3 regions of the Streptomyces sp. NPDC001068 genome follow, and region 3 is predicted to be linked to each of the others. Evidence: riboswitches for the same ligand, from Rfam matches in the RefSeq annotation. Region 3 holds a riboswitch; each other region holds the start of a gene.

Region 1 (3,250 bases), on a different contig from region 3:
ACAGCGCCGAGAGAGCCGTACGCCCTGCCCACTCCCGCTGCTCACCTCCCGGCTGCACATCGACCTGCAGCGCGTGTGCAGCGCCATCGGCCGCACCGGCCGGGCCCCCGCGGCCGGGCGCGTCGGCCGGCCGTAACCGACCGACCCGCCCACCGTCCGCACCCTGCCGAGCACTGCCCGCCGCCCGCCCCCGCCGCCCGCCGAGCACCGCCCGTCGGCAGCGTCGCCGGCCGCACCGCCCGGGTGGGCGGGCGCCCGCCCGCCGAGCCCCCGCCCACCCGGACACCCGCCCACGATCGCCTCCGCCGCGCGGACGTCCGCGCGCCCGTACCCCGGGGAGACGCATGTCCATCACTCCGCTCGCCGCCCTCCCGTCCGCCCCCACCGGCCCCGCATTCCGCGGGCGCATCGGCCGGGACGCGCGCAGCGGGCACTACGCCGTGCCCGGCCGCTACCGGCTCCACCTCTCCACCGCCTGCCCCGACGGCCTCCGCATCGCCGTCGGCCACAGCCTCCTCGCACTCGGCGGCTGTTGTCCGGTCACCCACCTGCCCGCCGTCCCCGACTGTCCCGACGGCGGGCACACGGCGCTGCGCCGGCTGTACGAGGCGAGCGCCCACCACTACTCGGGACCGGCCCTCGCGCCGGTGCTCAGCGACGACTGGTCCGGCCGGATCGTCTCCACCCACGGCGGGGACATCCTGCGCGACCTCGACCGGCACTTCGGCGACGGAGCCGTCCGGCTGTACCCGCGCGGCGCGGAGCCCGGGATCGAGGAGGTCGAGCGGCTGTGCGCCGAGGGTGTCGAGCGGGCGGCCCAGCACGCCGGCCGTCCGGGCGGCGACCCGCGCGCGCTGGAGGTGCTGCTCGCCACCCTGGACGGGCTGGAGCACCGGCTGACCGGGACCCGGTACCTGGTCGGCGGGGAACTCACCGCGGCGGACGTCGAGTTGTGGGTCACTCTCGTGCAACTCGACACCGTGCACCGCTGCCACCTGGACGCCGGCGCCGTGCACGCGGTCGCGGACCACCCGGCGCTGTGGGCCTACGCCCGCCGCCTGGCCGCCCACCCGGCCTTCGGCACGCATCTCGACCTCGACGGCATCGCCCGCCGCCACCACGGCTGTTGCCAAGGGCTCGAAGCCGCCGGCGCGGCCGTCCAGATCCTGGACTGGGCCCGTCATGCGGCGGACGTCCCGGGAGTTCCGCGCAGGTGAGAGCGGCCCGAGGCGTTTCGCCAGTCGGACAGGCGTTGACATCCGATCGGGCAACTGCCTAACTTGCCGCACAGAACGGTCAAGAGCGTCAGCGTCAAGCCCTGGCTCGCTGACCGGCAACCCTCGCACCGCGGTGGGGTGCCCCAGGTGACGACCGGACCGGATGACGATGTTCGGTAAGCGCGAGGCCCCAGGGCCACCGACTGACGGGTGACGGACATGTACGCAGCGACCGGCACGGCCACGCGCCGCGCGCGGGGCTGCGTACAGCCGTATCCGAGCCCGCTCGTCGCCGACCGCGCCGTCGATCTGCTCCGCGTCAACAGCGCCCTGTGTAGCGCGTGTACCGCACCGGGCCGGGCCCGCTGTCGGGTCTGACCGGCCTTCCGCCCGGTTCCCGCAGCCCCGCGCCTCAGCGTTCCCGACGAAGACACCGGCCCTCCGGTGTGATGCCGTCCGCCCAGCCCCCGCGTCCCGCGCGCCACCGCGCACCCCGCCGTGCCCGAACCCGGCACGGTGCCGGGTGCCCGCCCGCAGGACCGGAGGTGACCGATCCCGCCGGAGCCCGCCATGAGTGAACCCCCAGGCGTCACGCTCGCCCCCGAGGCGCCTTCCCGAACAGACAGAGCATCAGATCGACGCACCGCACAGCGTGTTCTGCCGCTGCGCAGACCCGGACGGTGGATCCTCACCGCCGCCGTCCTCGTCCTGGTCGCCCAGTTCGTCCACGGGCTGGTGACCAACCCCTTCTACCAGTGGGACCGCTGGAGCTACTGGTTCCTGCGGCCGACCATCCTCGACGGTCTGGTGATCACCCTCGAAGTCACGGCCTACAGCGCGGTGCTGGGCCTCCTCGGCGGCATCCTGCTCGCGCTGGCCCGGCTCTCCGGGAGCCCGGTGCTGCGCGCGGTCAGCTGGACCTACGTCTGGGCGCTGCGCTCGATCCCGCTCATCGTCGTCCTGCTCTTCCTCTACAACTTCTCCGCCCTGTACCAGAGGTTGAGCATCGGCGTGCCCTTCGGACCGGCGTTCTTCTCCTTCGACGAGTCCAGGCTCGCCACCGACATGGCCGTCGCGGTGATCGGACTCAGCCTCAACGAGGCCGCCTACGCGGCCGAAGTGGTCCGCGGCGGCATCCTCTCCGTCGACCAGGGCCAGCACGAGGCGGCCGCCGCCCTCGGGCTGCCCAGGTCCTACCAGTTCCGCAGGATCGTGTTCCCGCAGGCCCTGAGATCGATCGTCCCGAACTACGTCAACCAGCTCATCGGCCTGGTCAAGAGCACCTCGCTGGTCTTCTACGTGTCGCTGCTCGACCTCTTCGGCTCCGCGCAGAGCATGGGTTCGACCTACCCCGGCGACATCGTGCCGCTGCTCCTGGTGGTGACCGTCTGGTACCTGATCCTCACCAGCGTCGTCTCCGTCGTCCAGTTCTACGTCGAGCGGCACTACGCCCGGGGCGCCACCCGCTCCCTGCCGCCGACGCCCCTGGGGAAACTGCGGGCCGGGCTCGCCGACCTGCGTGCCCGCGTCCGCCGGGAGGCCGCCGTATGAGCGCCGCCGACACCCTGGAGACGGCCCCCGCCGCACTGGAGATCCACAACGTCCACAAGTGGTACGGCACCCAGCAGGTCCTCGACGGCGTCGACCTGACCGTCCGCCCCGGCGAGGTCACCGTCATCCTCGGCCCCTCCGGCTCCGGCAAGTCCACCCTGCTCAGGGTCGTCAACCACCTGGAGAGGCCCGAGATCGGCCACGTCAGCGTCAACGGCGAGCTGATCGGGGTGAGGCGGCAGGGCGACCGCCTGAAGGAACTGAGCGAGCGCGCCATCCTCGCCCAGCGCGGCCGGATCGGCTTCGTCTTCCAGAACTTCAACCTCTTCCCGCACCTGACCGTGCTGGACAACGTGGCCGCCGCTCCGGTCGCCACCGGAAGGCTGACGAAACCCGAGGCCCAGGCCCTGGCCAAGGAACTCCTCGAACGCGTCGGCCTCGGCGAACGCGTCGGCGCCTACCCCCGGCAGCTGTCCGGCGGC
Region 2 (3,250 bases), on a different contig from region 3:
ACGAACCGCTCCACGTGCTCGTCCGGCGTTCCCGCCCCGAAGCTCACCCTGATCGCGTTCAGGGACTTCTCGCCCGGTGCCGTCTCCGGCGCCCCGCACTCGCCCTGGGTCTCGGGGTCGGTGCCCAGCAGGGTCCGCACCAGCGGGTGGGCGCAGAAGAGGCCGTCGCGGACGCCGATGCCGTACTCCGCGGACAGGGCCGCCGCGAAGTGCGAGCTGTTCCAGCCCTCCACGACGAAGGAGAGCACGCCCACCCGCGGGGCGTCGTCGCCGAAGAGGGAAAGCACCCGGACCTCGGGGACCCCGGCGAGGCCCGCCCGCACCTTCTCGATCAGGTGCCGCTCGCGGGCGACCAGCGTGTCGAAGCCCGCCTCGGTCAGCGCCCTGCAGGCCGCGGCGATCGAGTAGGCGCCGATGACGTTCGGGGAGCCCGCCTCGTGGCGCGCGGCGCTCTCGTGCCACTCCACGGCCACTCCCCCGTCCTCGCGCCGGGTGACCTTGCGGCTGGCGCCGCCGCCCGCGAGGTACGGCTCGGCCGCCCGCAGCCAGTCGGCGCGGCCGGCCAGGACACCGGAGCCGAAGGGGGCGTACAGCTTGTGGCCGGAGAAGGCGATCCAGTCGACGTCCAGGTCGCGGACGCTGACCGGGTGGTGCGGGGCCAGTTGGGCCGCGTCCAGGACGATCCGGGCGCCGTGCGCGTGCGCGGCGGCGGCCAGCTCGCGCACCGGCCACAGTTCGCCGGTGACGTTGGAGGCGCCGGTGACGCAGACCAGGGCCGGGCCGTGGCCCCCTTCGGCGGACTCCGTACGGGCGGCGAGGGCCTTCTCCAGGGTCTCGACGGCCTGGTGCGGGGTGCGCGGGGCGTCGAGGTAGCTGACCCGCGCGCCCTGCCAGGGCAGCAGGCTCGCGTGGTGCTCGGTCTCGAAGACGAAGACCTGGCAGTCGGCGGGGAGCGCGCGGGCCAGGAGGTTCAGGGAGTCGGTCGTCGAGCGGGTGAAGACCAGTTGGTCGTCGGGGCGGCAGTCGAGGAACTCGGCGACGGTACGGCGGGCGTTCTCGAAGAGGTCCGTGGAGAGCTGGGAGAGGTAGCCGGCGCCGCGGTGGACGCTGCCGTAGTAGGGCGCGTACGCCGCCACGTCGTCCCAGACCCGCTGGAGCGCGGGGGCGCTGGCCGCGTAGTCGAGGGCGGCGTAGGTGACCTCGCCGCCGGTGACGAGCGGCACGGTGACATCTCGCCCCAGAACGGGCAGCGGGGCACAAACCGAAGGGGCGGAGGCAACGGTGGAGACGGACATGGCGGAACTCCCGTGAGAGGAAGGAGAAAGGTGAAAAGGGGTGCGCGGAAGGGGGGCTCGACGCCCTAGCGCATTCGGTTGCTCACGGGAGACTCCCTCGGTGACCAGGATCCCTGGACCGTGCTCATCGGGATGAGCGTGAGGGATCCGCGCTTGCCGCAGACCTCGCTGCCTGCGGCCTGGTCTTCACCCGGGGCACCCCGCCACGGACGGAGGGTTGCCGGACAGTCGGCCGGGGCCTCATGACTGTCACTCATGACCTGCGAAGAAACGTAGGGGAAGTGATCGCAGCCCCGCAACTCCTGTCCGGATGACGGGACGCGACCGGGGCAGACGAACAGCCCGGCACCGCCGAGAAGGCCGTGCCGGGCTGAACGCCGTAGCGGTGGAGGGGGTTGCTCCCGCGCGGCCCCCTACCGGTTGGTCGCCGCCGCCCAGCGCTCCAGCACCCGCTTGGCCGCGCCCGAGTCGATCGACTCCGCCGCCCGGTCCATGCCGGCCCGGATCTGCTCGGCCAGCGTCCCGGTGCCCGGGTCGAGGGCCACCAGCGCCGCCGCCGAGTTGAGGACGACCGCGTCCCGCACCGGACCCCGCTCGCCGTCCAGGAGCCTGCGGGCGACCTCCGCGTTGTACGAGGGGTCGCCGCCGCGGAGCGCCTCCACGGGAACCAGGTCGATACCGACGTCACGGGGGTCGAAGGTCGTCTCCGTGACCGTGCCGTCCCGGACGATCCAGACCCGGGACGTCGCGGTGGTCGTCAGTTCGTCGAGGCCGTCGTCGCCGCGGAAGACCAGCGAGGAGTTGCCGCGCTCGGCGAAGACGCCCGCGACGACCGGCGCCATGCGGGGATCCGCGACGCCGACCGCCTGGGCCCGCACCTGTGCGGGGTTGGTCAGCGGGCCGAGGATGTTGAACACCGTGCGGATGCCGAGCTGGCCGCGGGCCGCACCGGCATGGCGCAGCGCCGGGTGGAACTTGACCGCGAAGCAGAAGGTGATGCCGGCCTCCTCGGCTACCTCGGCGACCCGGCGCGGGGTCAGGTCGAGGTTGACGCCGAGCTTCTCCAGCACGTCCGAGGCGCCGGACGCGGAGGACGCGGCCCGGTTGCCGTGCTTGACCACCTTCGCCCCGGTGCCGGCCACCACCAGCGCCGACATCGTGGAGATGTTCACCGTCTTGGCGCCGTCGCCGCCGGTACCGACGATGTCGACCGTGCGGCCCGGCACCTCGATGACGTTGGCGTGCGCGTACATCGTGCGGACCAGGCCGTTGATCTCGTCGACCGTCTCGCCCTTCGCCCGCAGGGCGACGACGAAGCCGGCGATCTGGGCGTCGGTCGCCTGGCCGCGCATGATCTGGTCCATGGCCCAGGCGGTGGCGTCGGCGCTCTGGTCCTGGCCGTACAGCAGCGCGTTCAGCACCCCGGGCCAGGAACGGCCCGCCGCGGTGTCGCCTCCAGCGGGGGTCACAGCGCTCATGGGGCCGCTCCTGATCGTCGTACGGGGGAAAGGGATTCCTCGGGGCCTAGCCTATCCAGCTCCGGGGACGGCGAAGGGCCCCCGTCCGTGTCCCGGACGGGGGCCCTTCGCCGTCGTGTGGCGACGCGGTGGATCAGTGGTGGCCGTGGCCGCTCGTGATCTCCTTGTACTCCTCGACGGTGGGCTTCGGGATCTGGTTGTCCTCGCCGTAGTAGGCACCGCTCAGCTTGGCGCGGAGCTTCTCGGACCCCTTGATCTTGCGCTCGACACCGTTCTCGTCGACCCCCGCGCCGACCTGGGCCGGCTCGTACTGGTGGTGGGCCGTGAGGGTGTGCAGCTGCTCCTGGCTGAGCGGCTCGTGCACCTCGATGAACTCACCGTGCGGCAGCCGCTTGATGATGCCGGTCTCGCGACCGTGCAGCACCTTCTCGCGGTCCCGGCGCTGCAGGCCGAGGCAGATCCGCTTGGTGACGATGA
Region 3 (3,250 bases):
TTCCCCAACTGTACCGCGCTCAACCACACAGAATTGCCCCCTCCGCTTCTCTCACGGAGGGGGCAATCAGATGAACAGTCGGTGATCGGCGTTACCGAAGGTAATGTTCGGTCATCCGATCAGCCTGTCAGCGGGACGGCAGGTCAGCCGCCGGCCACGGCCGGGATGATCGAGACGCCGGCCCCGTGCGGGGTGGCCGTCTCCAGACCCTGCTCGAAGCGCACGTCGTCGTCATTGACGTACACGTTCACGAAGCGGCGCAGTTTGCCGTCGTCGTCGAGAACACGGCCGGCGATGCCGGTGTGGTTCTTCTCCAGGTCGGAGATGACCTCACCGAGAGTCCCGCCTTCGGCGCTGACCTCGGCCCGGCCACCGGTGTAGGTGCGCAGGATGGTGGGGATGCGGACGGTGACGCTCACGTTTGAACCTCCGGTTGGGGGCGACGCCTTTGGTTGTTCACGGCCGACTCAGGCGAGCCCGGCTTCACGGAAGGACTCGAGATTCGGGCGAATGGTCGCCGTGAGCCCGGTCCCCGCCACGGCGTCCAGCGTCTTCAGACCATCACCCGTGTTGAGTACGACGGTCGACTTCGCCGGATCGATCTGCCCGTTCTCGATGAGCTTCCTGGTCACGCCGACGGTCACCCCGCCGGCGGTCTCCGCGAAGATCCCCTCGGTCCGTGCGAGGAGCTTGATCGCGTCGACGACCTGCTCGTCGGTGACGTCCTCCACCGCACCGCCGGTGCGGCGCGCGATGTCCAGGACGTAGGGACCGTCGGCCGGGTTGCCGATGGCCAGGGACTTGGCGATGGTGTTCGGCTTCTGCGGCCGCACCACGTCGTGGCCCGCCTTGTAGGCCACCGACACCGGCGAGCACCCCTCGGCCTGGGCACCGAAGATCTTGTACGGCCTGTCCTCGACCAGCCCGAGCCTGATCAGCTCCTGGAGCCCCTTGTCGATCTTCGTGAGCTGGGAGCCGGAGGCGATCGGGATGACGAGCTGGTCCGGGATCCGCCAGCCGAGCTGCTCGCAGATCTCGTACGCCAGGGTCTTGGACCCCTCCGCGTAGTACGGCCGCAGGTTGACGTTGACGAAGCCCCAGCCCTCGCCCGCCGAGTCACCGATCAGCTCGGAGCAGAAACGGTTCACGTCGTCGTAGTTGCCCTCGATGCCGACGAGTTCCCCGCCGTAGATCGCGGCCATGACGATCTTGCCCTGCTCAAGGTCGTGCGGGATGAACACGCAGGAGCGGAAGCCGGCCCGGGCGGCGGCGGCACCGACCGCGCCGGCCAGGTTGCCGGTGGAGGAGCAGGAGAGCGTGGTGTAGCCGAAGGCGCGGGCGGCCTCGACCGCCTGGGCGACGACCCGGTCCTTGAAGGAGTGCGTCGGGTTGCCGGAGTCGTCCTTGACGTACAGGCCGCCGGTGACGCCCAGTTCCTTCGCCAGGTTGTCGGCCTGGACGAGCTTGGTCCAGCCCGGGTTGATGTTCGGCTTGGTCGCCACGTCCGCGGGGACGGGCAGCAGCGGCGCGTAGCGCCAGATGTTCGCGGGTCCCGCCTCGATCCGCTTCCGCAGTTCCTCGGTGTCGTAGGCCGAGAAGTCGTAGGCGATCTCCAGCGGGCCGAAACACTCCTCGCAGGCGAAGACCGGGCCGAGCGGCACGCGGTGGCCGCACTCGCGGCAGCTCAGGGCCTCGGCGGGACCGAGGTCGACGGAGGCGGAACCGGAAGCGGCGGTGGAGTCGGTGGTGGGTGCAACAGTCTGCGCAGCCATGAGAGGCGAGGCCCTTTCTCCTCATCTTCCTCACGACGCATCTCGCCGTGAGACGGATTTGGCACCTTCCCTAGCCGGGAGCCTCGCGAGTGATCGACAGTGTTCGGCGATCCACGAGTAACCGACTGGAGGGTTGCCGGGGCTTCATCGGGCCGTATCCCTCTGCCCCTCTGGATGAGCGGTATGTAGTTGTCAACGCCGGGTGACCCCAGGACATGCGATGGTCATCGGCGTTGTTCAAGACTGTAACCGAAGGCCAGGACAGTTGAGAGAGTCGTCCGAACCGCGAGATGGATCACACCTCGCAGTGTGATCGTGACAGTGAGGAGCCGCTGACTGTGCTGGAAGAAGTCGAGCGCTGGCTGGCCACCCGCTCCTGGTCCGTGAACGACCGCCCGCTGCACCGGATACTCGCCGCCAAGCAGCGCACCGGTCAGTCCGTCTCCGTCGTGCTGCCCGCCCTCAACGAGGAGGAGACCGTCGGCGACATCGTCGCGATCATCCGCCACGACCTGATGCGGCAGACACCGCTCGTCGACGAGATCGTGGTCGTCGACTCCGGTTCCACCGACCGGACGGCGACCGTGGCCGCGGCGGCCGGCGCCCGGGTCGTGCACCGCGACACGATCCTGCCGCGCATCCCCGCCGTGCCCGGCAAGGGCGAGGTGCTCTGGCGCTCCCTCCTCGTCACCACCGGGGACATCGTCTGCTTCGTCGACGCCGACCTGCGGGAGTTCTCCTCCGACTTCGTCACCGGAATCGTCGGCCCGCTGCTGACCGACCCGGGCGTGGACCTGGTCAAGGCGATGTACGACCGCCCGCTCGCCGGTTCGGCCGGTCAGGGCGGCCGGGTCACCGAGCTGATGGCCCGTCCGCTGCTGAACATGCACTGGCCGCAGCTGGCCGGGTTCGTCCAGCCGCTCGGCGGCGAGTACGCGGCCCGCCGCTCCCTCCTCGAACAGCTCCCCTTCCCGGTCGGCTACGGCGTGGAGCTCGGCATGCTGGTCGACGCCCTGCACCTGGTCGGCCTGGACGCTCTCGCCCAGGTCGACGTGGGCGTCCGCAAGCACCGCCACCAGGACGGCCAGGCCCTCGGCCGGATGTCCGCCGCGATCTACCGCACCGCCCAGCTGCGGCTGGCCCGCGGCCACCTGATCCGGCCCGCCCTGACCCAGTTCGAACGGGGTGAGGACGGCTTCGAACCGCGCACCTACTCCGTGGACACCGAGGAACGGCCGCCGATGGTGGAGATCACCGAGTACGCCGAGCGCCGGGTGGCCTGAGCGTGGCGTGACTTCGTCGTACGGCCGTATACGGCGGCGCGTCGGGCGCGGCCGTACGTTTGAGCGTTTCCGGGCCGGGCTAGGTTGAGGCGTATGGCTTCCCCCATGGCTTCCACCGACGGTGCCGAGGTGCTGGTCGCGTCCAATCGCGGCCCGGTCTCGTACGACGTCCGCGACGACGGAGCGCTGCACGCC

Evidence for each region. Region 3 has a riboswitch for S-adenosylmethionine ahead of thrC (threonine synthase). Riboswitches for the same ligand answer to the same signal wherever they lie in the genome.
Region 1: another riboswitch for S-adenosylmethionine. It lies ahead of ACFY3I_RS00760 (amino acid ABC transporter permease); the one in region 3 lies ahead of thrC (threonine synthase).
Region 2: another riboswitch for S-adenosylmethionine. It lies ahead of ACFY3I_RS13130 (aminotransferase class V-fold PLP-dependent enzyme); the one in region 3 lies ahead of thrC (threonine synthase).

Annotation. Positions count from the first base shown of each region.
Region 1 covers NZ_JBIAYD010000001.1:168,292-171,541, reverse strand. The annotation lists gene ACFY3I_RS00770 (putative leader peptide) at 1-136, shown strand, start outside; gene ACFY3I_RS00765 (glutathione S-transferase C-terminal domain-containing protein) at 345-1,217, shown strand; SAM riboswitch class IV at 1,295-1,406, shown strand; gene ACFY3I_RS00760 (amino acid ABC transporter permease) at 1,788-2,768, shown strand; gene ACFY3I_RS00755 (amino acid ABC transporter ATP-binding protein) at 2,765-3,250, shown strand, end outside.
Region 2 covers NZ_JBIAYD010000004.1:191,588-194,837, reverse strand. The annotation lists gene ACFY3I_RS13130 (aminotransferase class V-fold PLP-dependent enzyme) at 1-1,295, opposite strand, end outside; SAM riboswitch class IV at 1,440-1,556, opposite strand; gene trpD (anthranilate phosphoribosyltransferase) at 1,709-2,773, opposite strand; gene ACFY3I_RS13120 (cytochrome bc complex cytochrome b subunit) at 2,907-3,250, opposite strand, start outside.
Region 3 covers NZ_JBIAYD010000012.1:280,717-283,966, forward strand. The annotation lists gene ACFY3I_RS32260 (MoaD/ThiS family protein) at 144-419, opposite strand; gene thrC (threonine synthase) at 468-1,772, opposite strand; SAM riboswitch class I at 1,791-1,953, opposite strand; gene ACFY3I_RS32270 (glucosyl-3-phosphoglycerate synthase) at 2,111-3,055, shown strand; gene ACFY3I_RS32275 (trehalose-6-phosphate synthase) at 3,161-3,250, shown strand, end outside.